Regions from separate parts of the Pseudarthrobacter sp. NPDC059871 genome, predicted to be linked through region 4. Evidence: predicted binding sites of a transcription regulator. Region 4 holds the regulator's gene; each other region holds the start of a gene.
What was found. The regulator HrcA, encoded in region 4, represses chaperone genes, less so after heat shock. The targets are predictions, from matches to a motif close to TTNGCACTCGNNNNNNNCGAGTGCNAA.
Positions count from the first base shown of each region.

Region 1: the regulator HrcA is predicted to act here: its motif matches at 3,835-3,861, upstream of groL (chaperonin GroEL).
Region 2: the regulator HrcA is predicted to act here: its motif matches at 4,846-4,872, upstream of groES (co-chaperone GroES).
Region 3: the regulator HrcA is predicted to act here: its motif matches at 4,971-4,997, upstream of ACFV4R_RS00290 (FmdB family zinc ribbon protein).

Region 1 is NZ_JBHWJV010000009.1:38,769-46,055, forward strand. Features, by position in the region: gene ACFV4R_RS13030 (siderophore-interacting protein) at 1-124, opposite strand, end outside; gene ACFV4R_RS13035 (uracil-DNA glycosylase) at 121-909, opposite strand; gene ACFV4R_RS13040 (DUF3263 domain-containing protein) at 1,042-1,395, shown strand; gene ACFV4R_RS13045 (LytR C-terminal domain-containing protein) at 1,441-2,085, shown strand; gene ACFV4R_RS13050 (cold-shock protein) at 2,272-2,478, shown strand; gene ACFV4R_RS13055 (ABC transporter substrate-binding protein) at 2,478-3,749, shown strand; gene groL (chaperonin GroEL) at 4,039-5,667, shown strand; gene ACFV4R_RS13065 (ABC transporter substrate-binding protein) at 5,758-7,068, opposite strand.
Region 2 is NZ_JBHWJV010000001.1:38,973-46,259, reverse strand. Features, by position in the region: gene ACFV4R_RS00200 (LuxR C-terminal-related transcriptional regulator) at 1-321, opposite strand, end outside; gene ACFV4R_RS00195 (ATP-dependent DNA ligase) at 444-1,967, opposite strand; gene ACFV4R_RS00190 (dihydrofolate reductase family protein) at 2,031-2,630, shown strand; gene groL (chaperonin GroEL) at 2,706-4,316, opposite strand; gene groES (co-chaperone GroES) at 4,397-4,690, opposite strand; gene ACFV4R_RS00175 (DMT family transporter) at 4,915-5,844, shown strand; gene ACFV4R_RS00170 (hypothetical protein) at 5,772-6,149, opposite strand; gene ACFV4R_RS00165 (SAM-dependent methyltransferase) at 6,203-7,287, shown strand, end outside.
Region 3 is NZ_JBHWJV010000001.1:69,784-77,070, reverse strand. Features, by position in the region: gene ACFV4R_RS00325 (AAA family ATPase) at 1-628, opposite strand, end outside; gene pnuC (nicotinamide riboside transporter PnuC) at 631-1,293, opposite strand; tRNA gene ACFV4R_RS00315 (tRNA-Ala) at 1,455-1,527, opposite strand; gene ACFV4R_RS00310 (hypothetical protein) at 1,660-2,580, opposite strand; gene ACFV4R_RS00305 (GNAT family N-acetyltransferase) at 2,686-3,306, opposite strand; gene galU (UTP--glucose-1-phosphate uridylyltransferase GalU) at 3,311-4,216, opposite strand; gene ACFV4R_RS00295 (5-formyltetrahydrofolate cyclo-ligase) at 4,319-4,939, shown strand; gene ACFV4R_RS00290 (FmdB family zinc ribbon protein) at 5,061-5,321, shown strand; gene ACFV4R_RS00285 (Flp pilus assembly protein CpaB) at 5,450-6,178, shown strand; gene ACFV4R_RS00280 (AAA family ATPase) at 6,233-7,287, opposite strand, start outside.
Region 4 is NZ_JBHWJV010000007.1:102,647-109,933, forward strand. Features, by position in the region: gene ybeY (rRNA maturation RNase YbeY) at 1-15, opposite strand, end outside; gene ACFV4R_RS11190 (PhoH family protein) at 12-1,100, opposite strand; gene ACFV4R_RS11195 (GerMN domain-containing protein) at 1,477-2,430, shown strand; gene ACFV4R_RS11200 (16S rRNA (uracil(1498)-N(3))-methyltransferase) at 2,423-3,196, opposite strand; gene dnaJ (molecular chaperone DnaJ) at 3,199-4,326, opposite strand; gene hrcA (heat-inducible transcriptional repressor HrcA) at 4,408-5,421, opposite strand; gene ACFV4R_RS11215 (DUF3097 domain-containing protein) at 5,620-6,471, shown strand; gene ACFV4R_RS11220 (DUF4870 domain-containing protein) at 6,591-7,010, shown strand; gene hemW (radical SAM family heme chaperone HemW) at 7,023-7,287, opposite strand, start outside.

The DNA of each region.
Region 1 (7,287 bases), on a different contig from region 4:
AGCCGTCACCACCGGCCACAATCCGCACCATATGGGGGGACAGCGACTCCCTCCTGAGCACCGTGAGGGTGACCTGGGGGCGGCTCTTTTTCGGGGCGCCGGCAGCGGCGGGAACAGTGCTCATAAGGCAAGCCTAAGCGAGGGCAAAGGGGGGAGTTCCCAGGTTACGGCCCCGGCCCCCTGCTCCTGCAGCAGACGGTTCACCCCGCTGAAAGGCCGGGAACCGAAGAAACCCCTCGATGCCGACAGCGGGCTGGGATGCGCGCTGGACACCGCCGGCCGGCCTCCCAGCAGCGGGCGCACCGATTCGGCGTCCTTTCCCCACAGCACCGCAACCAGCGGCCGGGGCGACCCGTCTGCAGAGGTGCGGGCCGCGAGGGCGGTGACGGCCGCCGTCGTAACCTTCTCCCAGCCTTTGCCCCGATGCGACCCGGCCGCCCCGGCGCGGACACTCATGACCCGGTTCAGCAGCAGCACGCCCTGGCCGGCCCAGGCGGAGAGGTCGCCATGGATCCGCGGCGGCAGGCCAAGATCGGATTCCAGTTCCCGGTAGATGTTGGCCAGGCTGCGGGGGATGGGCCGCACCTGCCCGTCCACGGCGAAGGAGAGGCCGACGGCGTGTCCCGGCGTGGGGTAGGGGTCCTGCCCGACGATCAGTACTTTGACGTCCGCCAAGGGTTGGCGGAAGGCGCGCAGGACGTTCGACGGCGCCGGGAGGACGTGGTGCCCGGCCGCTTCCTCAGTGCCCAGGAAAGCGAGTACCTGCCGGAGTTCGGCTTCCACGCCGGAGAGGGCGGCCGCCCAGTCCGGGGCAACAAGCTGGCCCAGCGGCTGCCGCGCAAGATCAGCGAAGCCGCCGCCGGGAAGGGGCTCAGGGTCCAGTTCGAACAACGCATCTGATTCAGCCACCGTCCCATTCTTGCAGGGCGCCAAAAGTGCGGAACGGGACCGGTGGCCGGAGCGGGACGCCAAATGACAAGGCTGTTATTCGTCCGTAACATGGGGGTGAGACATTTTCCGTAACCAGCGAAGGAGTGCGCCGTGGCTGAACCGGCCCGGGAACAACTGACCGGTTACCTGCCGGAGGACGGCGGGGGAGACGGCGAGGCCAACTCACTGTTGGCGGACTTCACCCTCAAGGATTCGCCGTTGACCGAGCGTGAGCAGCAGATCCTTGCCCTGGAGCGGCAGTGGTGGAAGTACGCCGGAGCCAAGGAACAGGCCGTCAGGGAACTCTTCGACCTCTCCGCAACGCACTACTACCAGGTGCTGAACGCCCTGATCGACAGGGAAGATGCGCTGGCCCACGATCCCATGCTGGTTAAGCGATTGCGTAGACTACGTACGTCGCGCCACCGTGCACGCACCGCGCGGCGCCTGGGATCCGACGCCTAGGACGCCCCGCCTTTACAGCAGCCACCAGCAAGGATCCATCCCACCATGACCAAATACGCCCGCGATGAATTCGACAAGGTCCCGGAGACGGCGTCGCGACAAGGTGTCCACCGGACGGCCACCGCACCGTCCCGCGTGCGGCTGTGGCCCATCCTTGCTGTTGGCCTCGCTGCCTTGGCCATCGGCCTGGTGTCCTTCATGATCCTTCCCAAGCTGGGCCTTGGCGGTACCGAAAGCCAGGCCTCGGCGGTGGTATCCGAGGCGCCGCTGGCCGACACAGGAGCCACGCCTTCCGCCGCTGCGGACAAGGCATCCGAACCGTCGGCAACGGCCCAGCCCTCCACGGATTCCAGCGCCGAGAGCACCACTGAGCCGGAACCCGAGCCCAGCGCTACAGCGTCTGCCGGGCCGGAACTGGACAAGACCCAGCCGGTAGCCGTTTACAACGCCGCCGGAACATCCGGACTCGCCAGCCGGGTGGGCGGAACAGTGAAGGCGGCAGGCTGGACGCTGGGGCAGGTGGGGAACTGGGCCGGCGCCCCGCAGCAGGGCAGCACGGTGTACTACTCCGGAGCGGACCAGGCCGCCAATGCGCGCGAGCTGGCCAACCTGCTGGGCGTGCCCACCGTAGTGGCAAGCACCGAGTTCCAGGTGCCGTTGGTGGTGGTCCTGGGGCCGGGCTACCGCTAATCCCGGACAAGGTGCCGGCGGTCACGCCTGAATAACGTTTAGCGCCACCGCTGCCGGCCCGCCTGCAGGACGGGGCAGCCTTTGGCTAGAGTGAAATCCAGGCCTCTGCCCGGTCCCTGCAACGCACGTCACCGCCGCGGCACCACAGCAGGGGTCCTCCGGTCTCAACGGAAAGAGTGGGTCACCATGGCACTGGGAACCGTCAAATGGTTCAACGCCGAAAAGGGCTACGGCTTCATCACCGTGGACGGCTCCGGGGACGATATCTTCGTACACTGGTCGGCAATCCAGGGTGAAGGCTACCGGGCGCTCGATGAGGGCCAGCGGGTGGAACTTGAAGTCGGGGAGGGCGAGAAAGGCCCGCAGGCCGAAAGCGTCCGGCCCGCCGAGTGATGCATCCTGCCCGCCCAGCGGCCCGCCGTCGACCGGTGTTCGCCGCATCCCTTGCTGCCGTTCTGGCCCTCAGTGCCTGCTCCGGAGTCACCGGCAATGCCCGCGTGGACACCGTTGAAGCATCCGGCGACGGAGTCCTCCGCGTGGGGCTGATCCTGGACAACGCCGGGGACAGCAGCTTCCTCAATACCTCCCAGCTCGCTGCGGCCCAGCTCGCCGTCCGGGAAATCAATGCCGCCGGCGGCCATAAGGGCAGGCCCGTGGAACTCCTTCCCGTCCAGGCCGGCGGGGACACTGCCGCGCAGGCCCACGCGCTGGTCTCCGACAAAGCGGACGTGGTGATCGGTCCCACCGATTCAAGCCACGCCACCGAGGCCATCGATGTCCTCTCCCGGGCGCGGACCCCGCTGATATCGCCCGCCAACACTGCCGCAGGCCTCAGCAGCGTGGAGTCGGGCGGCTACTACTTCCGGACCACGGCCGCGGACGTTGCGCAGGGACCCGTCCTGGCCATGCTCGCCAAAGACGGGGGCGCCAAAACCATCGCCATCCTCCACCAGGAGGGTACCTACGGCAAGGAAGTTGCTGCCGCAGTCGCCGACGCCGCCTCAGGTGCCGGGCTGCAGGTCCTGGACAACGCCGGGTTCGCCGCCGGCGAGGCCGGGGACGCCGCCCGGAAAGCCGGGGCCGCGAAGCCCGATGCCGTCGTCGTGGTTGCCCGTGAAGGGTCGCAGGGGGCACTGGCGGAGCTCAACAATGCGGGCGTCTCCGGGGCCAGCCTGCTGCTGAGCGATGGAGCGTTCGCGCGCTACGGATCGAAACTCGGTACCAAGGCGCTGGACGGCACCAGGGCCGTGGTGTCCGGTCAGCTTCCCAGCGCCGCCTTCCAGGCCCGCCTGTTGGGCGTGGACGAGGGGCTGAAGGATGTCTCGTATGCCGCGGAAACGTTCGATGCGGTGACCCTTGCCGCCCTGGCGGCGGCGCGTGCGCAGGACGACGCCGGCCCCTCCATTGCTGCCAACCTCGTGGCCGTCTCCGGCGGGACCGCCGCGGAATCCCAAGCCACGGCCGCGACTCCCTGCACCACCTACAAGGACTGCTTGCCCGCCCTCGCCTCAGGGGGCGGCATCAATTACGACGGCGAGTCAGGTCCCATCTCGTTCGACACCAACGGGGACATCACCTCCGCCACCTTTACTGTGTTCACCTATGGCAGCGACAACATTCCGACGGCCACCGGACACGAAACCGCTGGCCGCACCGGCGGCTGATCGCCCTCGGCGAATACGGGCCCTAAACGCGTACCCGGGGGTCTCTTTCGCTTGCACTCTCACCGGGGGAGTGCTAATTATTGAGTTAGCACTCTGACGCATCGACTGCTAAAGGCAACGCCGGTTCAGCCGGCGGCGCCCGGCACCGGCCGAGGAGCGAAGAAACACCTTACTGGAGTGAGGTTCCCACGCGGAGGCATACAGAGGCCGCCGTCCAGGAAACCGTCCGTCGCGGGCACTGCAGCTGAGGTTCATTCTTAACGACTGTCCCGAAAGGACTATTGCCGTTATGGCCAAGATCATTGCATTTGATGAAGAGGCACGCCGCGGCCTTGAGCGGGGCCTGAACATCCTCGCCGACGCCGTTAAGGTCACCCTCGGCCCGCGTGGACGCAATGTCGTCCTCGAAAAGAAGTGGGGCGCCCCCACGATCACCAACGATGGTGTTTCCATCGCCAAGGAGATCGAGCTGGACGATCCTTACGAGAAGATCGGCGCCGAGCTGGTCAAGGAAGTTGCCAAGAAGACTGACGATGTCGCAGGCGACGGCACCACCACGGCTACCGTGCTGGCCCAGGCCCTCGTCAAGGAAGGCCTGCGCAACGTTGCCGCCGGCGCCGACCCGCTGTCCCTCAAGCGCGGCATCGAAAAGGCCGTTGACGCCGTAACCGCCGAACTGCTGAACTCCGCCAAGGAAATCGAAACCAAGGAAGAGATCGCCGCCACGGCCTCCATCTCTGCCGGTGACGATGAAATTGGCGCCCTCATTGCCGAAGCCCTGGACAAGGTCGGCAAGGAAGGCGTCATCACCGTCGAGGAATCCAACACCTTCGGCCTGGAGCTGGAACTCACCGAAGGCATGCGCTTCGACAAGGGCTACATCTCCGCCTACTTCGTCACCGACGCAGAGCGCCAGGAAACGGTCCTCGAGGATCCGTACATCCTGATCGTCAACTCCAAGATCTCCAACGTCAAGGAACTGGTTGCTGTCCTGGAAAAGGTCATGCAGTCCAACAAGCCGCTGCTGATCATCGCTGAGGACATCGAGGGCGAGGCCCTGGCCACGCTGATCGTCAACAAGATCCGCGGCACCTTCAAGTCCGTAGCCGTCAAGGCTCCCGGCTTCGGCGACCGCCGCAAGGCCCAGCTCGCAGACATCGCCGTCCTCACCGGCGGCCAGGTCATCTCCGAGGAAGTCGGCCTGAAGCTGGAAACTGCCGGCCTGGAACTCCTGGGCAAGGCACGCAAGGTTGTCGTCACCAAGGACGAGACCACCATCGTCGAGGGTGCAGGCGACGCCGACCAGATCGCCGGCCGCGTTTCCCAGATCCGCGCCGAGATCGAGAACTCCGACTCCGACTACGACCGCGAGAAGCTGCAGGAGCGCCTGGCCAAGCTGGCCGGCGGCGTTGCAGTCATCAAGGCCGGTGCCGCCACGGAGGTTGAGCTCAAGGAGCGCAAGCACCGCATCGAAGACGCCGTGCGCAACGCCAAGGCAGCCGTTGAAGAGGGTATCGTCGCCGGTGGCGGCGTGGCCCTCATCCAGGCCGGTGCCAAGGCATTCGCCAACCTGCAGCTCTCCGGCGACGAAGCAACCGGCGCCAACATCGTCCGCGTTGCCATCGACGCCCCGCTGAAGCAGATCGCCTTCAACGCCGGCCTCGAGCCCGGCGTTGTGGTTGACAAGGTCCGCGGCCTGCCCGCTGGCCACGGCCTGAACGCAGCAACCGGCGAGTACGTCGACCTGCTGGCCGCCGGCGTCAACGATCCGGTCAAGGTGACCCGCTCTGCCCTGCAGAACGCGGCATCCATTGCCGGCCTGTTCCTCACCACCGAGGCAGTTGTTGCCGACAAGCCCGAGAAGAACGCTGCCCCCGTTGGCGGCGGCGACGAGATGGGCGGCATGGGCGGCTTCTAAGCCTTCCGGCCGGGACCTGTCCCGCTGATACACGAATGCGGCCCCCTCTTAGGAGGGGGCCGCATTTTTCCGTTTCCTGCGCTGCCGGGATTACTTCTTCGCGCTGGCGAGCATTCCTTCGACTTCCTTCTTGAAGGCGTCGGCGGCTGCCTGCGGAGTCAGCCGGTCATACAGCACTTCGTCGGTGTAGCGCTTGATCACGTTCTGCACGCTGCCCGCACCCACCGGCGGAACAGGGGGTGCGTCCTTGATATCCGGAGCGATGTCCTTGAGGAAGGACACCACGGTGGTGTCCGCCGGCTTAAGGCTGGGCGTGATGCTCTCCACGATCGCAGCGTTGGTGGGCACGCCGCGGTCCGTCATCAGGATGGCCCCCGCTTCCGGGCTGTTGGTGAGGTAGTCGATGAAGGCGGCCGCTTCCTTGGGATGCTTGGAGCGGGACGAAGCGGACCAGAACATGGTGGGCTTGTAGTACATGCCGTTCTTGGCTGACGCGCCGTCCTGGCTGGGTGCACGCAGCATCTTGATGGGGCTGGCCGTGGTGGACTCGAGGGAGCCGAGCTGGTTGGTCCACCACCAGGCCATGCCCACGCGGTTGGTGCCGAAGAGGCTTTCTTCGAGGCCCGCACCGGAGTCTTCCGTTGCTACCGTGGCCGGCGGGCTGGCCTTTGAATCCCGCTGCTCTTTGAGCCGCTCCCAGAACGATGCCGCGGTAGCGGTGTCGAAGTCCAGCTTCCCGTCCTGCGAGTACAGGTTCTGGCCGTGCTGGCGCAGCCAGATGATGAGGTCCGCCTCATTGCTGCCATAGGCGGCGCCGTACGTCTTCCCGTCGCCCGAGGCGCTGATCTTGGCTGCAATGTCCAGGAACTCGTCCCAGGTCCACTTCGTATCATCCGGGACCGGAACGTTGGCAGCCTCGAAGACCTTGGTGTTTGCCATGATGACGTAGGCGTTCTGTCCGGTGCTCAGGCCGTACTGGGCGCCGTCATACTGTCCGGAAGCGAGGGCCTCCTTGTCCGGCTTCGAGGTATCGACTCCCTCCTGCTTCGACAGGTCAAGGAGTGCGCCCCGCCCGCCGTACTCCGCGATGTACTTCTGGTCCATCTGGATAACATCCGGGGCATCGTTGGCAGCGGTTTTGGTGGCCAGTTTGTCCCAGTAGCCGCCCCATTCGCCGGGCTCTGACTCGATCTTGATGTTGGGGTGGCTGGCTTCGAAGGCGTCAATGACCTTCTCCGTCTGGGCGTTGAGGTATTCGTTGCCCCACCAGGCAAACCGCAGCGTGACCTGGTCGCCGCTGCCTGAGCTGCCCGAGGCGCCGCAGCCTGTTGCCAGCAACGTAATTGCCAAAGCTGCAGCTCCCAGCTGGAACCTCCGGCGGCTTACGGTTGGAATCGTCATCGATCTGCCTTCCTGAAAATCTTTGGGCGCTTTCCCTGGGCGTTGCGCCGGCATCCGTGCCGTTCCACCAGTTGTGAGAAAGCGCTTTCTCATTCGATACAGTGATTGTGGCCTTGTTGGTTACGGGCAGTCAATAGTTTTGGGTAAACGTTTTCCCGAATTAGTTTTTTATCGTGTTGGGCTCTCCGCTTCCGCACGGGCCGCCTGTTGCTGGCGGCG
Region 2 (7,287 bases), on a different contig from region 4:
CCACCCGCCCGCGCGTTCTCCGTCGCCAAAGTGCATGAGGTGGATCGCCATCCAACCCGCACAGCGGGCGGCCCCGGCAAGGTCCCCTACCACCAGGTATTCCTCGTGGGCCCGGGTCAGCGACGCAAACCCGGCAGCGGCACTGCCGGTCAGGATTTCGGCGGTGGCAAGGCGTTCCAGGTCGGCCGCGGGAAGTCCACCCGATTGGTCTGCTTCCCGCAGGGTCTGGAAGGCATCGGTCCAGCGCTGCTCGCGGAAGGCGGCACGGCCGCGGTCCAGGCCGCCGTCCAAACCACCGTCCAGTCCTGTTTCAGCCGACACCTGGCCTCCTTCCGGATACCCGCCGAGCCGGCCCGCCGCCGTCGTGCGCTGGCCGCGGCGGTGCCTAAGCGTCACCGTACGCCGGGCACCCGCGCCAGACAAGCAGCAGGCCGGCGGACGGGTCAGGGGCGCAGCAGTGCCCCAAGGGTTTGGATGGTGTCCGCCTCAGCGGCGGTCTTGTCCTCGCGGTAGCCCTTGACCCGTGCGAAGCGCAGGGCGATGCGGCCGGGGTACCGCGGGGATTGCTGCACGCCGTCGATGGCAATCTCGACGACGGTGACCGGTTCCACCCACACGGTGCCAGCAGTGCGCCGCACCTCGATCTCCTGGAACCGTTCGGTCTGCCACTGCAACAGGGCATCGGTGAGGCCCTTGAAGGTTTTGCCCACCATCACGTACCCGCCGGGATCGCCGAACTCGCCGTCAGGGTCAAGGGCACCAAGGTGCAGGTTGGACAGCATCCCGGTGCGCCGCCCCGAGCCCCACTCGCACGCGAGCACCACGAGGTCGTAGGTGAGCACGGGCTTGACCTTGATCCAGTTGGACCCGCGCCGCCCGGCGGCGTACAGGGACCCCACAGATTTCAGCATGACGCCCTCATGCCCTGCGGAAAGCGCGTCCCGCGAGATCCGCCCGGCAACCTCCGGGTCCGCGGTGATCTCCCCCGGGATCCGGTGGGCGGGGGCAATGGATTCGAGCACCTTAATCCGTTCGGACAGGGGTTCATCGAGCAGGTCCCGGCCATCAATGTGCAGCACGTCAAAGAACCAGGGATGCAGCACCGTGGTGCGTGCGGCATCGGCGCCGAACCGTGACATCGTCTCCTGGAACGGCCGCGGGGCGCCGTCTTCTCCCAGGGCGAGGGTCTCGCCGTCGAGGATCACATCGTGCACAGGGAACCCGCGCACCACCTCCACCACTTCGGGAAGCCGGTGGGTCACCTCGGCCAGGGTGCGCGTAAAAATGCGGACCTCATCGCCGGACCGGTGCACCTGGATGCGGGCGCCGTCGAGCTTGTATTCCACGGACGCTTCGCCCGTGGTGTCCAGCGCAGCCGTGACGCTCGCGCCTGTCCCTGCGAGCATGGGCTGCACGGGCCGGCCCACCTTCAGGCCCACCGCATCCAACTCCGTTGCTGTGCCGGTCAGCGCGAGCCGGGCCGTCGAGCCGAGGTCGCCGGAGAGCATCGCGGCCCTGCGGACTGACTCGACGGAGCGCTCAGCGGCGCGGGCCACTGCATCGGTCAGGACACCTTCCAGCGCTCCCGTTCGCAGTTCGCCCAGGAGCACGCCGCCGATGAACGCCTGTTCCCGTTCGGTTGCCTCCGCGGTGAGCTCGCGGAGCGTGGCCGCGCGTTCGGCTGCCGAGCCCGCCCCGACGAGGGCCTGGAGCCGGTCCAGGGCGGCATCGAGGTTGGCGAGCGTGAGGCCGGGTTCCGCGGCAGGCTCCCCCATGGCCGCCGACATGCCGCGCCACCCGACGCCCACCCGCCCCTGGCGGGGCTTGGCGGTGAGGAGGCCGACGGCGGCAGGAATGTCCGCGGGGTCGAGGCGCTTCAGCAGCTGGGCCAGGGCGTCCACCTTTGCCAGCCTGGAGCGGGTGGACGCAACGGCGTCAGTGGTCCTCACAAGCTCGTCCAGCAGCATGGCAACAGTCTGCCACGCCGCCGGACCCTCGACAGGTGAGGGGGCCGGTTCCAGAATGGACGGATGGGCATCATCGTTGCGAACCTGTTCATCACCCTTGACGGCGTGTACCAGGCGCCCGGTGGCCGGGAGGAGGACCCCGCTGACGGCTTCGCCTTCGGCGGCTGGCAGGCGCCGGTCTCCGATGATGAGGCCGGGGCGGACATCGCCGCGGCCATCGACCGCATGGATGCACTGCTCCTCGGCCGGAAAACCTACGACATCTTTGCCTCGTATTGGCCGCACCAGTCAGATGCGATTGCCGGCGTGCTCAACCGGGTGCCGAAGTTCGTGGTGTCGGGGTCCCTCAGCGATCCCGGATGGGAAGGCACCACGGTGCTCCCGGACGCTGCGGCGGCGGGACAGCTCCGCGGGCAGTATGACGAGGTGCAGATGTTCGGCAGCGGCCACCTCATCCGGTCATTGTTGGCCGCCGACGTGCTGGACCGTCTCCACCTGTGGCTGTACCCGGTGGCACTCGGGCAGGGAAAGCGGTTGTTCGACGCCGGGACCGTCCCTTCCACGTTCCGCCTCGCCGAGCCGGTCCGTTCCTTTCCCAAGGGGGCGGTGTCGCTGGTCTATGAGCGTGCCGGCGACGTTGAAACCCGGGAGATGGCCTCCTGACAACACACAAAAAACCGGCCCGGCGGATGCCGGACCGGTTCTCTGTTTTTCGGCTATAGCCGCGGGACAACAGCCTTAGTGGCTGTGGCCTGCGTGCTCGTCCTCGTCAGCAGGCTTCTCCGCTACCAGGGTCTCGGTGGTGAGAACCAGGGCAGCGATGGAGGCAGCATTGCGGAGGGCAGCGCGGGTGACCTTGACGGGGTCGATGACACCGGCAGCGATCAGGTCCTCGTACTCGCCGGACTTGGCGTTGAAGCCGTGGTTGGCGTGGAGCTCGCTCACCTTGGCGACGATGACGTAGCCATCGAAGCCGGCGTTCTGGGCGATCCAGCGCAGCGGCTGGGTCAGGGCGCGCCGGACGATGCCGACTGCCGCGGCAGCGTCACCTTCGAGTGCCTTGACTGCAGGGTCCTCGTCCAGTGCCTTGAGGGCGTGGATGAGTGCGGAACCGCCGCCTGAGACGATGCCTTCCTCGAGCGCCGCACGGGTGGAGGACACGGCGTCCTCAATGCGGTGCTTCTTTTCCTTCAGCTCAACTTCGGTGGCCGCGCCAACCTTGATGACGCCGATGCCGCCGGCCAGCTTGGCCAGGCGCTCCTGGAGCTTTTCCTTGTCCCAGTCGGAATCGGTGCGGGTCAGCTCAGCGCGGAGCTGGGCAACGCGGGCGGAGACGTCCTCTGCCGAACCGGCGCCGTCAACGATGGTGGTGTTGTCCTTGGTGACGGTGATACGGCGGGCAGTGCCGAGCACCTCGAGGCCAACGGTGTCCAGGCTCAGGCCCAGCTCGGGGGAAACAACCTGCGCACCGGTGAGGGTGGCGATGTCCTGCAGCATGGCCTTGCGGCGGTCGCCAAAGCCGGGAGCCTTGACTGCCACAACGTTGAGGGTGCCGCGGATGCGGTTGACGATCAGCGTGGACAGGGCCTCGCCGTCGATGTCCTCGGCGATGATGAACAGGGGCTTGGAGCTCTGCAGCGCCTTCTCCAGCAGCGGCAGGAATTCCTGCACGGAGGAGATCTTGCCCTGGTTGATCAGGATGAGGGCGTCCTCGAGGACTGCTTCCTGGCGCTCTGCGTCGGTGACGAAGTACGGGGACAGGTAGCCCTTGTCGAACTGCATGCCTTCGGTGAGGACCAGCTCAGTCTGCGTGGTGGAGGATTCCTCGATGGTGATCACACCATCCTTGCCCACCTTGCCGAATGCCTCGGCGAGCAGTTCGCCCACCTCGTCGCTCTGGGCGGAGATGGATGCCACGTTGGCAACCTGGGTGCCTTCGACCGGACGGGCGTTCTCGAGCAGGCGGGCCGCTACGGCCTCAACCGAAACTTCGATGCCGCGCTTGATCTGTCCGGGAGCGGCGCCGGCGGCCACGTTGCGGAGGCCTTCCTTAACCAGTGCCTGGGCCAGGACCGTTGCGGTGGTGGTGCCGTCACCGGCAACATCGTTGGTCTTGGTGGCAACTTCCTTGGCGAGCTGTGCGCCAAGGTTTTCGTAGGGGTCGTCCAGCTCGACTTCGCGGGCGATGGTGACGCCGTCGTTCGTGATGGTGGGCGCGCCCCACTTCTTGTCCAGGACGACGTTGCGGCCGCGGGGGCCGAGCGTCACCTTGACAGTGTTGGCGAGCTTGTCGATGCCGGCTTCGAGGGACCGGCGGGCAGCGTCGTTAAACGCAAGCTGCTTTGCCATGGTTGTGTCCTTTCAAGACAGAAACCCCGCGCAGCTGACCAGCATCAAGGCATGACCAGCGGCGCGGGGATCCGGAAGATTTACTTTACGACGATCGCCAGGACGTCGCGGGCGGACAGCACGAGGTACTCGGTGCCACCGGTCTTGACTTCGGTTCCGCCGTACTTGGAGTAGATGACTACGTCGCCGACAGCTACGTCGACCGGGACGCGGTTGCCGTCTTCGAAGCGGCCGGGGCCAACTGCGACAACTTCGCCTTCCTGCGGCTTCTCCTGCGCGGAGTCCGGGATTACCAGGCCGGAAGCCGTGGTCTGCTCGGCTTCGAGCGGGCGGACAACAATACGATCCTCAAGAGGCTTAATAGAGACCGACACTCGGACCTCTCCTTTTCGTCAGCAAATTCGTGGACTTGAAAGCCGTTTGCCGTGGCTGGCAACCGTCGTCGCGGTGCCGGCAGCAGCCAGGCTGGCAGCTCTTCATGTGTTAGCACCCTCCTAGGGAGAGTGCTAATGAAGACTCTAGGCGGGGGTTAGCACTCGGTCAAGGCGAGTGCCAGCCATTTCGTCATGGGAGAACACTTCGCCTGTAGATTGAACCGGTGCGAGCTGCCTTCTTCCTGATCCTTGCCACCCTCTTCTGGGCCGGCAATTTCGTGGTGGGCCAGGCCGCCGTCCAGTCCATGGCCCCGCTGCAGCTGACGTTCTGGCGCTGGACACTGGCCGCCCTGCCGCTGCTGTTCCTCGCGCACGTGGTGGACCGCCCCAACTGGGGGGCAGCCCTCCGTCACTGGCCCGCGCTCCTGCTGCTCAGCGCATTGGGCATGACCGCCTACACCCTGCTGCTTTACAGCGCCCTCCAGCACACCTCGGCCCTGAACGCATCCCTCGTGACGGCCGCGAACCCGGTGCTGATCATGGTGCTTGCCGCGGTGCTGCTGAAGGACAGGCCGCGGCCCTTGGGCTGGATCGGCCTGGCCCTTGGTTTGGCGGGCGTCCTGCTTGTCCTCACCGGCGGCCAGTTGCAGCGGCTCCTGACCTTCTCATTGGGAGCCGGCGAACTGCTGATCCTGGCGGCCATCACCGTCTGGGCGCTCTACACGGTCCTTGCCCGCCGCGTGGCGGTCCCCGCCGTCACCTCCACGGCCCTGCAGGCGGCCATAGCGGCCGTTGCCCTCGCTCCCGTCGCCGCCGTAACCGGTGCAGGATTCCCGTCCACCCAGTCCGGGGCGTGGTCCCTGGCATTCATCGCCGTCTTCCCCTCATTGGGCTCCTACCTGCTGTGGAACCTGGCCCTGAAGCGCACCAGCGCGGCCCATGCCGGAAACTACCTCAACCTCATCGCGGTGTTCACTGCAATCATCACCGTATTGCTGGGCCAGCCCATCACGGCCGCCCAGGTTGCAGGCGGCGTCCTGGTGATTTCGGGGGTCCTGCTGACGGGTGCGGGCCAGCGCCCTCAGCGGCCGAGGTCGTCGAAGTCGACGTCCTCGCCGCCGTCGGAGGCGCTGCCCCGGTTACGGGCCCGGTAAAGGACCACGGAGGACGCGAGGACCACCAGCAGCGACGCCACCAGGAGGGCGATTCCTCCCGCCCGCGCACCGGAATACAGGCCCCGGATGTCCTGCGCTTCCTGCGTGTTGTCCTGGACGTTATTGCCGCCCACCGAATACACCGTGGCGTTGAACGTGTCCAGGAAGAAAATGATGACCAGCAGCGCCAGGCACACCACAGCCAGTACCGCACCTGCGATCAACGCAGGCCGCGCGAACCTGGCCAGGCCCTGCACCGGGGGCTGCTGTTCTCCGGACTGTTCGGGACCTGCGCTGTCAACCATGGGTTCAACACTATCGGCATCCCGCAGCAGCCCGGGGCACTAGGCTGGAACGCATGGCTCACGCTCCCCAGGACCAGATTGCACCACTGCTGACCCCCGAAGGATGGGAGCTGCTGGCGTCGCTGGGCCCCTACACCGAGGACGGGTCCTTCGCCCTGAACGGTCAACTCCGGAAGGCCGGCCACAGCCCCGAGCTGGTGTCCGCGGTGCTTACGCAGTCCCGGCTCCGCACGAAGGCCGAGGCCAAGTTCGGCGAGTTCGCCCGCCAGATGCTCTTCACCCAGGCGGGGCTGGAACAGGCCACCCGCCTGAACGTTGCCGCCCGGCACGCCCAGCGGTTCGCCGCCGCCGGGGTCAGCCACGTGGCGGACCTGGGCTGCGGGCTCGGCGCCGATTCCCTGGCCCTCGCCTCCCTGGACATCGCAGTAACGGCAGTGGAGCTCGATGAAACCACGGCTGCCTGCGCCACGGTGAACCTCATTCCTTTCCCCAACGCGTCGGTTGTGCACGCCGACGCCACCTCGGTGCCCCTGGACGGGGCGGACGGCGTCTGGCTGGACCCCGCGCGCCGGGTCACCTCCACCTCGGGCACCAGGCGCATCTGGGACCCTGAGGCGTTCTCTCCCCCGTTGTCCTTCGTGGAGTCCCTTGCCGCTTCAGGGAAGGCCGTGGGCGTCAAGATGGGACCGGGCATGCCCCACGAATCGGTACCTCAGGGCTGCGAGGCGCAATGGGTGTCCGTGGGCGGGGACGTCACCGAGGTGGCCCTGTGGTTCAACACCGTCAGCCGCCCGGGGATCCGCCGCGCAGCACTGCTCCTGGGACCGCAGGGAGCCGCCGAAATGACCAGCGGAGAGGATTTCGGGCAGGGTCCCGAGGCGCCGGTGGGCCCGGCTGAAGGGTACCTGTACGAGCCGGACGGGGCCGTCATCCGGGCGGGCCTCGTGGCCGACCTCGCCCTCGAACTGCGCGGGCACCTGCTGGACGAGCACATCGCCTACATCTGCTCGCCCGCCCTCGTCGACACCCCGTTCGCCCGCGCCTACCAAGTCCGGCGGGTGATGCCCTACAACGTCAAAGCGCTGAAGTCCTGGGTGAAGCAGGAAGGCATCACGGTGCTGGACATCAAGAAGCGGGG
Region 3 (7,287 bases), on a different contig from region 4:
CGGCCCGCAGGGCGTCGAACTTTTCATAGGTGTGGGTGCGGCCATATTCGGGCACTTCAGCGATGAGCGGGAACCGTGCCCGGTAGTGGTCCATCAGGGCGCGGGTGAGGGTGGTGGTGCCGGTGGACTCCGCGCCGACAATGATGATCCTGGTGGCCAGTTCCTGCCGGGCCGGAGCTATCACATATGGCCAGGCCGCGCCGGGGTCGTCACGGCAGATGGTGCCGCTGATCGGGTAGGTGGTGCGGGACTGGTCGACGATCACATGGTCGGCGCCGAAGTAGCCCGCCAGCCGGGCGCCATAGGCCTCGGAGCTGAAGACGGCGTCGACCGCGGTGATTCCGTGGGATTTCAGGGCCAGGCGCATGAGCTCGTTCTGGGCTTTCCAGATGGCGTCGGAGCGGTAGTCCTCGGGGCAGTCATTCGGCATGGCGATGACCTGGACGTTGGTGTCTTCAAATTCGGCGGCCAGCCATGTGGCACGGTCGGCGACGGTGATGGACTCAAAGCGTGTGCCGAGGACAAGGACCGCCACCTTTTCGGACTGCGAGGCGGCCGTGGCAATGAGGTGGGCATGGCCGGCGTGGGGAGGGTAGAACTTGCCGATGACCATTGACTGGGTGAACATCGTCAGACTCCTGCCGGGACGGTCATCAGGGTGGCATTTTCGGCGGCCCGGGTGCGTTTCCAGCCGCTGAGCCCGTAAATGCAGAGGGCGAGGAATCCGATGTAGAGGATGGCTGTCAGGGCAAGCCCCCGGCTGAAGTAGAGCGGAATGGAGACCACATCGATGAGGATCCAGACGTACCAGTGCTGGAAGATCTTCTTCGCCTGCCAGTAGGTCGCCACCAGGGAAGCTGTCAGGACAAAGGCATCCGGCCATGGAACTTGGGAGTCGGTGCCGTGGGTCAGGATCATGGCCACAGCAGCAGTGCCGGCCAGGGTGGCACCGGCGCCGAGGAGGACTTCCTTGCCGGTGGCGTCCCGGATGGGCAGATCGTTGCTGGCCTCGGTGGCGGAGCTCCCGCGGACCCAGTTGAACCAGCCATAAACGGCCACAGCAGCGAAGATGACCTGAAGGACAGTTTCGCCGTAGAGGCCGGCCCCCAGGAACAGGATGATGAACGCCAGGTTGTTGACGATTCCTACTGGCCAGTTCCACAGCTTCTGCTTCGCGACGCCGTAGACGCATGCCGCGCCGGTGACGAAGCCGATGACCTCGATCCAGCTCACGGGAGAGCCGAGGAGATCTGGCACAGCGGTGGAGTTCATCCAGTCGAGTAGGGCCGTCATCGCCGCTTCCTTTCATTATTATCAATCGGATAATTAGAATGTAGCTGATAATTATCAAACTGACAACTAGGACTGTGGCGCACTTCTCCAGCTGCGCCCGATGTTGCCTGGAAACGACAAAGGCCATCCCGGAAGGATGGCCTTTGATGAAACGAAAACTGTGGAGCTAAGGAGATTCGAACTCCTGACCTCTTCGATGCGAACGAAGCGCTCTACCAACTGAGCTATAGCCCCGAAACGGTGTGACCTTTTGGCGGGATCTGAACCGGTGCCCCTAGGCTACACATTTTTACTGTCCCAATGCCAACCGACGTTCCCGGCACCGCGAATGCCCGAGCAGGGGCCGCGGTCTGGCCAGGCTGGGGACTAGGCCCTGCGTCGCTGCAGGACGTCGTCGAGGTTGCTCAGGGCGCTCTGCGCCTTGGTGAGCTGCTGGGCGTCAACAGATTCAGCGCCGGCCGCGCCCTGCTTCAGCGACGGCTTGCCGACGGCTTTCGGCGCCTCGGGAAGCTCAAGCGGTTTGGGCTCGGGCCGCTCGGCCTTGGCAGCCTCCACGTAAACGGGCTTGGGGACCTCAACGGGCTCCCAGGGCGTACTGGAGGGAACGTCCGACGCCGGTGCTGCCGCGCTGGTATCGCCCGCGGCCACGGCTACGGCAATGGCTGCTTCACGCAGCTCGACGGCGGTCAGCGGCTTGGCCTGGGGCTTGTGCGCCTCGGCGTCGAAAAGCGGGCTTTCCGGCCGGGCGGGCACCGGTGCGGTTTCCGGCATAGGCGGTATCCGGTCAACGGGGGCAGAAGTCCTGGACGGGGCGCTCATGGCGGAGCGGAACGCTGCATTGACTTTCGCCTTGCGGCTCCGGACAGCGAGGGTGCGCAGAAGAACGACGCAGGCCGCCGTGAGCGCCACGCAGGACAGCGGCAGGACGGCGGAACCCAGGCCGAAGGGCAGCAGCACGCCGGAGACGAACGCCGTGATGAGCGAGAGGAACCCCACGAGTGCGATGGATGTGCGCCCGTAGTGGATGCGCAGCCGCCCGTTGGCTGCGCCGGGGGGGCCGGCAGCGGCCGCGGGCCTGGCAGCGGGTGCGGCGCTCTTCCTCGTATCCATCGTTTTCTCCTGCTTGGCGGCGACGTTCAGAACCATGCCTTGCGGCCGTTCCGGTTTCTCCTCTGCGGGTGTGTCCGCCATGAAATCGCCGGCGGGCTGGAACTGGTGCCTGCGGTTCCGGAGGACGTAGGGGGCAACCCACACAATCCAGAGCACGACAGCAACCACAAGGATCACAGAGCTGCTAAGGGGGAAGTCCACACTCAAAACCGTATGAGTATCACCACTGCCACAGTGGCATTGGCTGCGGTGTGTCGCAGGGCGGTTGCCAAATGAGTGGAATTAAGACGGCCGGGACGACAACCAACGCGGCAACAGGCCGTCCGGGACTTCCTCGGAGGTCAGCGCAAAGGACCGGTGGTCAGCCCACGCACCATTGATGTGGAGATACCGGGGCCGGTACCCTTCGTCGCGGAAGCCCAGCTTCTCCACCACCCTCAGGCTGGGTCCGTTTTCGGGCCGGATGTTGATTTCCATCCGGTGCAGCCCAAGAGTCTGGAAGCAGTGGTCTGTCACCAAGGCCACCGCAGTGGGTGCAATCCCCCGGCCCGCCCGGGCCTGGTCCACCCAGTAACCCAGCGTCGCCATCATTGCCGAGCCCCAGAGGATGGATGACACCGTCAGCTGGCCCACTATGTGTGGGGTCCGGCTGCCCGCCACCCGCTCCGTGATGAGGAAAGGCAATGCCGTGGACTGGGCCGCCTGGGAGTTCAGCGAACGTACCATCTGCCGGTAATCCGGCAGCCCTCCCCGCGGATCGGGGTTGGACGCTTCCCACGGCGCGAGCCACTGGCTGTTCCGTGACCGCACGTCGGTCCATTCTTTCCGGTCGCGGTAGCGGATGGGCCGCAGGACCAGGTCACCGCACTCAAGCGTGGCCGGCCAGATGGGACCGAAGCGCACGGTGCTACTTGGAAAGTTGGGCGGCGAAGCCCGGCAACCACTCCCGCAGGCCTGGGCCCAGGTCGTCACTGTCAACGGCCAGCTGCACGCAGGCTTTCAGGTAGCTCAGTTTGTCACCGGTGTCGTAGCGGCGGCCGCGGAACACCACACCGTAGACGCCATAGCCTTCACCCTCGCCGGTGGCAAGTTCCTGCAGGGCGTCGGTCAGCTGGATCTCGCCGCCACGGCCGGGGCCGGTTTCCTCCAGCACGTCGAAGACGGCGGGGTGCAGCACGTAGCGGCCGATGACTGCCAGGTTGGACGGTGCCTCGTCCGCTGCGGGCTTCTCAACGAGCCTGTTGATCCGGACGTAGCCTTCGCCGTCGATCTCCTCTATATCCGCGCAACCGTAGGCGCTGATCTGGGACGGATCCACCTCGATCAGCGCAACCACCGAACCGCCGGTCTTGGCCTGCACATCGATCATGGTTCCCAGGAGCTCGTCCCGCGCATCAATAAGGTCATCACCGAGAAGCACGGCAAAAGGCTCGTTGCCCACATGCTGGCGGGCCCGCAGCACGGCGTGGCCGAGCCCGTTGGGGTCGCCCTGGCGGACGTAGTGGATGTCGCCGAGGTTGCTGGCGGCCTGGATGGATTCCAGCTTCTTGGTGTCACCCTTGTCCGAGAGGGTGGACTCGAGCGACGGGACACGGTCAAAGTGGTCCTCGAGCGCCCGCTTGTTGCGTCCCGTAATCATCAGGACATCGTTGAGCCCGACGCCAACGGCTTCCTCCACGACGTACTGGATGGCAGGCTTGTCCACCACCGGAAGCATTTCCTTGGGCATAGCCTTGGTGGCGGGAAGGAACCGGGTACCCAGCCCCGCAGCGGGGATGACGGCTTTGCGAACTCTCGGGTTACTGGTAGTCACCGGACTAATCTAGCGTCAGCGGCAAGCATTAAGTAATCAGCGGTCCGGCCCCGGCGCCGTCCTGCACATGAACCCGCCGCCCGCGGCGATGGAGGGAAAACCATGACTGAACATCAGACCGGTGCCAAGGACGGCATCCGGACTGCCCACCGTGCCCGCCGCGCGGAACTCTCCCCGGCGGCCCTGGAGGACGCCGGCAACGCCCTGGCGGAACATGGCACAGCCTGGGCCGACTCCCTCGCGGACGGCGCGGCCGCAACTTTCTGCGTCTACCTGGGCGTCGGCGTCGAACCCCCTACCCTGCCGCTGATCCAGGCCCTTCATGCCCGCGGACACCGCGTCCTCCTGCCGGTGTGCGAACCCGCGCGGGAACTGAGTTGGGTGTTCTGGTCTCCCGGCATCCCGTTTGCGCGCAGCCGCTACGCGCCCGTCATGGAACCTGACGGGCCGCGACAGGGGCCGGATGCGGCCGGCGGGGCGTCCGGGCTGTTCATTCCGGCCACTGCCGTTGATCTTTCCGGCAACCGGATCGGCCAGGGCGGAGGCTATTACGACAAGTTCCTGGGCCATTTGGACACTGCCGGGAAGCATATTCCGCTTGCCGCTGTTATCTATGACGAAGAACTCCTGCCTGCCGGGCGGATCCCCGCCGAGGAGTTCGATCGTCCCGTTCCGGCCGTCCTGACTCCGGGCGGACTGCGGGTCCTGGCAGGCGCTCCCTGAACCCGGACGCCGGTGGACGGGGATGATAGAATTAGCACTCAGGCCCTGCGACTGCTAACGGACCACCAGTGGAACGGGTGGCAGCACGGGACCTCTCGTTTGCCCCAGAGGAGGAGCACCAGTGCCAACATATGCTTACGCCTGCAAGGATTGCGGCCATGCTTTTGACATCGTCCAGTCATTTTCGGACAGTTCGCTGACGTCCTGCCCTGAATGCGAAGGCACGCTGCGCAAGAAGTTCAACAGCGTGGGCGTTGTCTTCAAGGGATCGGGCTTCTACCGCACCGACTCCCGCGACTCCAAGGGCAGCACCGTCTCCGCAGCACCCGCGGCCCCGGCAGCCCCTGCTCCGGCCCCCGCACCGGCGGCTGCCGCCAGCTGACACTGGTCCACACCGGCCCTCAACACACTCGGGCTGACCGCGGCCCCGGACCTGAAGACAGCGCCATGTTGTCCACATAGGACCGGGGCCGCTGTCGTCTGGCATGCCTGCCCGCCTAGCGTGGAGGGATGCCTGCACATCCCCTCCGTGCCCACCGCAGACCGTCCGTCTTCCAGGCCAAAAAAGGAGCTGCCGCGTCCCGGCGCGGCAGCCCGCTGACCCGTGTGGCGGGGTTGCTCAACCGCAACCGGCGCCTCGCTGTTGCCCTGCTGCTCTGCGCAGCGGCGTCCATGACGGTCCACCAGCTCACCCCTGCACCGGCCGACACTGCCACAGCCCTGTCCGCAGCGAGGGACCTGCCCGCCGGAACGGCTGTCACGGCCTCGGACCTTGTTCAGGTGCGGGTACCGCCCGGCATGCTTTCCGAGGGCGTGCTGAGTGAGCAGGCTGAGGCGGCAGGCAAACAGTTGGCAACGCCGCTGCGGAAAGGGCAGCTGGTCACCGATGTCCAGCTCCTGGGTCCCGGGCTTCTCACCGGCACTCCCCCGGGATCGGCTGCCGTTCCGTTGCGGATGGCCGATGCCTCGTCCATTCAGTTGGTTTCACCCGGGCAACTGGTGAACGTCGTCCTCACATCCGGAAACGGGTTCGACCAGCAGGGACCCTCGGAGGTCCTGGCCGCCGGAGTCCCCGTCCTTTGGACCGCAGCCAAGGGTGGCCAGGGCGGACAGTGGCTGGGTACCGCCGAAACCGACGGACTCATCGTGGTGGCAGCCACAGCTGAACAGTCAGCGCGGCTGGCCGGGGCGTCCACGCAGGGCAAGTTGTTCTTCGTCCTGGTGGGACCGCCGTCGTGACCGGCCTTGCCGTGCCCTGCAGGGCTGCCGTCACGTCCGTAGGGCTGTGGGCCGTCAGCCCCAGTGCGGGGGCTTCTGCTCTTTCAACCACGCGTCATGGTCGTCGTCGCGATCGCCCCAGGCCCGGGGATCATCTTCCGCGGCAGTTTTGGGCAGTACGCCCTCCACCTGTCCGTGAGCTGCCCGTGAGCCGGCGTCTTCCGTGTCCGCGGGATCGGCGGAATCTGCGGCGCTTTCGGTTTCGGCCGCGTCCGCGGTGCTGTCAACATCCTCGGGGTTCGCGGCATCCTGTGGCGCTGAAGCATCCTTCGGGGTCATGATGCCCGCCTCCTCACTGTCTGGTCCTGCAGCGGCGTCGTCGGCGCCGTCTGAAACTGAATCGTCCTGGGATGCAGGGCGCTCCTCGCCCCGCGTGGCGTCACGCCGGAAACCCGACCCGTTCGTGCCCGCGTACGGGACCGAAGCAGGCTGCGCTGCGTCGATTCCATTCAGCGCCTGATGGACGTCGTCGTCAAGGAAACCGGCGGACTCTGCCGAGCGGCCCGGAAGAACCACCCGCTCCAGCCCCAGGTACCCTGCAATCCGGTCCGCGCAGGCCGAAGGATCGGTGAACACCTCAATGGTCCACAGCGGCATGTACCGCCACCCCAGCCGCTCCAGCATCTGCGGGCGCAGCCGGCTGCGCTCACGGACGCTCATGGTGCGGTACTGCTCGGTGCCGTCGGACTCGATCGCCACCGGCCAGGGAAGGTCTGCCTCGTCCTGGCCCATGGTGCCCAGCGGGTCTGCGGCCGCCACCACGTCGATGACGCCGTCGTACTGGTGCCACACGCGGGCGCCGCGTGCACGAAGCCTGTCGCCGAGGTCGGCAACAAGCGGGTCGGCGCCGAGCGCCTGCTCGCTGGCAGCCGCCCGGGACGCCGGAGTGCCGAGGTCCGTATTCCCCGAAATCTCCCGGTCAAGGAGCGCGTACAGGTCCAGGGCACCGTACGACAGCCTGGTGTGGTCCAGGTCCTCCGGACGGAAGCACGTCAGGACGTGGATGGAACGGCGGGCGCGGGTCATAGCCAGCGCGAACTTCTCCCTGCCGCCCTCGGCGGACAGCGGGC
Region 4 (7,287 bases):
CACCTCGATGCTCATGCGTGCTCCCCCCGCTTCTCCCGGCCGGCCGTTTGCCGGGCACGGTTCCTTTGCCTGTCGTCCCAGATGCTGTAGGCATTGACAATGTCTCCCACGAGGCGGTGCCGCACCACGTCCGCTGCATCAAGGACGGAGAAGTTCACGCCTTCGATGCCGTGCAGGATCTCCTCCACGATCCGCAGCCCGGACCTGGTCCCGAAGGGCAGGTCCACCTGGGTGACGTCACCGGTGACCACCATCTTGGACCCGAAGCCCAGGCGGGTGAGGAACATCTTCATCTGTTCCGGTGTGGTGTTCTGGGCCTCATCCAGGATGATGAACGCGTCATTGAGCGTCCGGCCACGCATGTAGGCCAGCGGAGCTACCTCAATGGTGCCGGCTGCCATGAGCCGAGGAATCGATTCGGGGTCCATCATGTCGTGGAGGGCATCGTAGAGCGGCCTCAGGTAAGGGTCGATCTTGTCACTCAGGGTTCCGGGCAGGAACCCGAGGCGCTCGCCTGCTTCGACGGCCGGGCGGGTAAGGATGATGCGGCTGACTTCCTTCTGCTGAAGGGCCTGCACAGCCTTGGCCATGGCCAGGTACGTCTTGCCGGTTCCGGCGGGACCGATGCCGAAGATGACGGTGTTGTCATCGATGGCGTCGACGTAGTTCTTCTGGTTCAGCGTCTTGGGCCGGATGGTCCTGCCCCTGCTGGAGAGGATGTCGTGCGTCAGCACATCCACGGGGTTCTGAAGCGACTGGCTTCGGAGCAGTGCCACCAGCTGCTGCAGGACCGCGGGGGTGATAACGGTGCCGCGTGCCACCAGGCCACGGACTTCCTGGAGGAGCCGCATGATCCGGGGAACGTCGCCGGCCGGGCCGCTGAGGGAAAGTTCGTTGCCGCGGACGTGGAAGTTGACGTCCGGAAACTGCTCCTCGATGTACCGCAGAGCCTCGTCGTGGCTGCCGAGTGACTGGACCATCTGATCGGAATTGTCGAAAAGGACTACTTCGGTCCGGACACCGGGAAGGGTGTGGGGAAATTCCCCGGCAGTGCCCTCTCCCGTGTTGAGCCGGCGCTTTCCGTTGGCTGATTCAGTCATGGTGCTGGCCCGCAGGCCTGTGGTCCCCTCGAGGTAGTTTCTGCTGTCGTCCCGGTCCGGGAAACCAGTGCCTGGTTTCTGCGTTCCGTGATCCTTTTATCTTACGCCAGCGCATCCCGCCTGCCGGTAAAGCCGGACATCCACGGGCCATGGGCATCCACGTGAAGCGGGGACCACTTAGCAAAGGCACCCCGGCAGGATCGGTCATTATGTATCAACTTCATATCGTCCTCATATCGTTCCCGTTGCAGTTGTGCCCCATGGCCGGAACCGGGCAAATCGCTTCGCCGGGCTGTGCAATGCTGGAAATCCAGCCACGGCTGTGACATCGGGCCGACCGGGGAACGGCCCTCACGACACGAGAGGAAAGGCACAAGTGCCGGATACCGTTGCGCCCCGCCGGGCAGGTCGAAACGTGGGCCGTGCCCGCGCGATCATGCTGGCCGGCGTCCTGACGGTGGTGCCGATCCTTGCCGGATGCGTTGCAGAACCTGGCCCCTCCCCCACGGGCACCCTCCTGACCGGGCCTGCCACCACGGGAAGCCCTGAGCCGCCCTCCACCAGCGCCCCGCTTGAAACCACGCAGTCCTCCAACAAGGCGCCCGTCTACTGGATCGGCCGCAGCAGCAGCAATGTCTTCCTGTACCGGGAGTTCCGGGACGTACCCGAACAGGAGAACCCGGTAACGCGCGCACTGCGTGCCATGATGTCCGATAAACCCCTTGACCCTGACTTCTTCACCCCGTGGCAGAATCCCGGCAAGCTCGCCACCTCGATTTCCGGCAAGGACGTCATCACCGTCGATGTCTCCGAGGACGCTTTCAACAGCAACCTCGATGCGGACATGGCAGCCCGGGCCGTCCAGCAGCTCGTCTACACGGCAACTGCTGCCGCAGCCAGTTCCGGGTTGATCGACTCCGGCCAGCAGATCCGGGTACGGATCCTGGTGGACGGCCACACCGACTACATGGCATTCGGGCAGGTTCAGCTTGGCGCCCTGATGACCAGGACGGCGGGCCTGGTTGCTCCTGTCTGGATCATCGATCCCCAGGAAGGCTCCGAGGTGGCGGACGGCAGCGTCAAGATCACCGGACGCAGCACGTCGGCGGGCGGCAAGCTTCGTTGGCAGATCCTCCGGACCGGGGACAACGGGGCCAAGGCGCCCTTCCTCACCGGCGAAACCACGGCGTCGTCCGAGCAGGGGCAAGCTGGAGTCTTCACGTTGGCCTTGACCCTGCCCGCCGGAGACTACGAACTGAGGGTGGCCCAGGCCGGGTCCGACGGCGGGCCGGACCAGTTCGAAGACAACCGGTCCTTCAAGGTCAGGTAGCGTCCCAGCGCCCCAGGATGTCGCTGGAGAGCACAACGGCGGCAGGACCGGCCGTGGACGAGCGCAGCACGTGGTGGCCCAGGAGGGCCGTGACGGCTCCGCGGTCGCAAAGTCGCGTCACCTCCCGGGGGCTGATTCCACCCTCCGGGCCCACGATGAGGAGCACTTCAAGGGTTCCGGTGCCGCTGGCACCGTCCCAGCCTTCCAGGACAGAACGGAGCGGCCGCACTGCGTCTTCGTGGAGGATGACCGCCAGGTCCGCGGCTTCCACTGCGGCAGCAAGGGCAGCGGTGTCGACGGCGGGACGCACCTCAGGGATCCAGGCCCGCCGCGCCTGCTTGGCCGCGGCGCCCACCACGGATTGCCATTTGGCGTGCGCCTTGGCCGCCCGGTCACCTTTCCACCGGACGATGGAACGTTCGGACTGCCAGGGGATGACGGCATCGATGCCCAGTTCAGTGGCGGTCTCGATGGCAAGCTCATCACGGTCACCCTTGGCGAGGGCCTGCACCAGCACCAGCCGGACACTGGGGCGGGCCTCCTCCACCAGGGAACCGCACCGCACGGTGAGGCGGGTGCCGGCGGCCTCGGACACCGTCCCGCTCATACGGGTACCGGCGCCATCGACAATGTCCACGGCTTCACCCGCCGCGAGGCGCTTAACGGCAACCGCGTGGCGTGCCTCCGGCCCTTCCAGGACAAACTCCATGCCCTCCTCCAGCCCGTCGAGGGACCCGGCGGAGGCAAAAAAGACGGGGTTGCTCACCGCTACAGGTTACCCAGCCGGTCCCGCAGCTTCGCGAACATCCCGCCACTGGCGGCGAGCTTGCCTTCGGTGATCTGTTCTCCGCGGAGCTTGGCAAGCTGCCGGAGGAGCTCCTCCTGGGCTGCGTCGAGCTTGGCCGGCGTTTCCACCTGCAGGTGCACCTTCAGGTCACCGCGGCCGTAGCCGCGCAGGTGGGTAACGCCCAGGCCGCGGAGGGTGATGATTTCACCGGACTGGGTGCCCGGCTTCACGTCGATGTCCTGGGTTCCGTCGAAGGTCTCCAGGCTGACGTCGGTGCCCAGCGCCGCGGCCGTCATGGGGATGTTCAGGGTTGCGTGCAGGTCGTCGCCGTCGCGCACATAGGTGGCGTCGTTGTTGACGCGGACCTCCACGTAGAGGTCGCCGGAGGGGCCGCCCGCGGGGCCGGCTTCGCCCTGCCCGGTCAGCTGGATGCGTGTTCCGGTTGCGACGCCGGCGGGAACCTTGATGGTCAGGGAGCGGCGGCTCCGGATGCGGCCCTGGCCGCTGCATTCATTGCAGGGATCTTTGATGACCGTGCCGAAGCCCTCGCAGGTGCCGCACGGTGCAGCGGTCATGACCTGACCGAGGATCGAACGGACAGCGCGCTGGACCTGCCCGCTGCCTCCGCAGATGTCGCATCGTTCCGGGTGCGTCCCCGGACGGCAGCAAGACCCCTCACAGGTGGGGCAGGTGACTGCCGTGTCCACCTCAAGTTTTTTGTTGACGCCAAAGACGGCGTCGCGAAGTTCGATGCGGACGCTGATGAGTGCATCCTGGCCGCGGCGGACCCGTGAGGCGGGTCCGGACGATCCGCCGGCGCCGAAGAACGTGTCGAAGATGTCCTGGAAGGCAAAGCCCTGGCCGGCGTAGCTTCCGCCGCCAAATCCGTTGTCAGTGCCATTTTCGTTGCCGGTGGTGTCGTAGACCCGGCGCTTCTGCGGGTCGGAGAGGACTTCATAGGCGTGGGTCACCGCCTTGAAGCGGTCCTGCGCATCTTCACCCGGGTTGACGTCGGGGTGGAGTGTCCGGGCCAGCTTGCGGTAGGCCTTTTTGATTTCTTCTCCGGTGGCTTCCGGTGAGACTCCAAGGACGTCATAGTGGCTGCTCAAAGTTCGTATCTCTTCCTTGTTGTACTGCCTGCGGTGGGGCTGCCGTACGGGCCCGGCGGCTGTGTTGCCGGGGCGCGCCGGTCAGGGACCCAGGATGCGGGAAAGGTAACGGGCAACTGCCCTGACGGCCGCCATGGTGTTGGGATAGTCCATCCGGGTGGGACCCAGGATGCCGATCTTGGCCACGCTGTCCGGACCGTAGCCGGTGGCCACGACGGACGCCTCAGCCAGGCCGTCATAAGGGTTTTCGCGGCCGATGCTGACGGCCACGCCACGGTGGTCCTGCGCCATGTCGCTCAGCAGCCGCAGCATCACCACCTGCTCTTCCAAAGCTTCCAGCACGGGGCCGATGCTCAATGGAAAGTCGACATTGGACCGGGCCAGGTTGGCCGTGCCGGCCATGACCATGCGGTCCTCGCGGCTGCTGTGCGCAAGGATCTCCAGGGCATGCGCCAGCGACTGCGCCGCCTGCCGCTCCCCCGGGCTGACAGAGGAGACGACGGCGGGAAGTGCTTGCGCCAGCCGGGCCAGCGGTGTTCCTGCCAGGGTTCCCAGGAAACGGGTACGCAGCGCTGACAGCGCTTCGTCCGCGAGGTCCTGCCCGACGTCGATGACGCGCTGCTCCACGTTGCCGCTGTTCGCGATCAGGACCACCAGGACCTTGCGCGGGGCAAGCAGGACGAACTCGATGTGCCGGATCAGTGCCCGGCTAAGGTGGGGATACTGGACCACCGCCACCTGGTTGGTCAGCTGGGACAGCAGCCGCACCGTCCGGTCGAGGACGTCGTCGAGGTCGTCTGATCCCTCCAGGAGGGACTGGATGGCGCGCCGCTCGGCTTGCGAGAGCGGCTTCACGGCCGAAATCTGGTCCACGAACAGCCGGTAGCCCTTGTCCGTGGGTATCCGGCCGGCACTGGTATGCGGCGCCGTGATGAGGCCCTCGTCCTCAAGCGCCGCCATGTCGTTCCGGATAGTGGCGCTGGAAACCCCCAGGTGATGCCGTTCCACCAGGGCCTTGGAGCCTACCGGTTCGCGGGAGTGGACGTAGTCCTCCACGATGGCCCGCAGTACTTCAAGCTTGCGCGGCTCACTCACACTCCACCTCCATCCAGTCGGGGTGGATAAGCCACCCGTTCCTTCCTGCCAGTCTGCACGCACTCGAACATGCACTCGAACTGTTAGCACTCGACATGCCTAAGTGCTAACAGTCTATTATGCCTTGGCCCGTTGTTAGCATTGGTACCGCTCCGGGCGAAATTCCGGGACAGGACCTACGGCGAGGCGGAGTGACCATTGGATTACCAGAACTGGGGCCCGCGGGACATGTCCGCTCCCGCGCGTACGCAACTGCCTGAAGTGCCCGTGGAACGGGGCATGGTGCTCGAAGACGTACAGTCCGGATGGGTGGGGGCCGTCACCAGGGTGGAAAAGTCCGGTGGCATGCATGTGGTGGCCCTTGAGGACCGGCGCGGAAAGTCGCGGACCTTCCGGCTGGGATTCGGGTTCCTCCTTGAGGGCCGTGCCATCAGGCTGATGCCACCGGCACCCCGGCCCGCAGCGGGCGGTCCGTCAGCAGGGCGCACCGCCTCAGGCTCGGTACGTGTCTCAGGCCAGCGCGCGCAGGTGGCCAAGGCGAGCCGCATCTGGGTGGAAGGAAAGCACGACGCCGAACTCGTCGAGAAGGTCTGGGGAGACGACCTCCGGGTGGAGGGCATCGTCGTCGAACCCCTGCATGGCATCGACGACCTCGCCGGTGCGGTGAAGGAATTCGGGCCAGGCCCGGGCCGCCGGCTGGGCGTGCTGGTGGACCATCTGGTCCCGGACTCCAAGGAATCCCGTATTGCTGACGCAGTCATGGCCGGCCCCGGCGCTGCAGGCAACGTCCTGATTGTCGGCCACCCCTACGTAGACGTGTGGCAGGCCATCCGGCCCTCCGTGCTGGGCATTCCGCAGTGGCCGTCCGTACCGCGGGGCCAGGACTGGAAAACCGGGATCCTCAAGGCGTTCGGCTGGCCGCACTCCACTAAGGAGGACATCGGGCTCGGATGGCAGAAACTGCTCGGCGCGGTCCACACCTACGCAGACCTGGAAGCGTCGCTGCTGGGCCGGGTCGAGGAAGTCATCGACTTCCTCACAGCACCCTGACGGACACCGGACCGGCAAACACCAGTATTCTTGATACTGCGGTGCCCCGCGATCCGCAGCGGGCCCCGAAGCATCAACTGCATCCCCAGCATCAATTGCACTTTTCGAAGGAACAGACTGTGGCAGAAAACGCACGCGAGCACAGGGACGGCCAAAGCAGCACCGGCCGTTCCGAATACCACGGCGTCCCCGCGAATGCGCTGCCGCTCACGGCCAGCGAAGACCGGCAATGGGCCACCCTGGCACACTTCGGCGGGATCCTGGGATGCGTCCCCGCCCTGCTGATCTTCCTCATCTTCCGCGACCGCGGGCCCTTCACGGCCCAGGAGTCCAAGGAGGCCCTGAACTTCAGCCTGCCGCCCACCATCGCGGCGGTAGTGGCGAACATCCTGGTGTTCATTCCCGTAGTCGGAAACATTTTTGCCGTGATCGCCACGTTGATCTGGATTGCGCTGACGTGCTTTTCTGTGGCGGCAGGCATCCACGTCAACCGCGGCCAACCGCACCGCTACCAGTTCAACCTGCGCTGGATCAAGTAGTCCCCATCCGCGCTAGTCGGGCAGGATCCGGCGGACCACCGCATCGGCCAGGAGCCGGCCCTTCAACGTCAGGACCAGCTTCCCCCGGAATGCTGCGCCCGGCTCCACCAGCCCTTCGGCAATCAGCCCGGCGATCTGGTGCCGTCCTACGGTGTCCAGGCTTGCCACTTCCAGCCCGGACTGGAGGCGGGCCTCAAGCATGACCCGTTCAACATTCCGGGTCTCTGCGTCCAGGGTTTCACGTCCGGCGGCCGGTGAGTTTCCCTGCGCCAGCCGG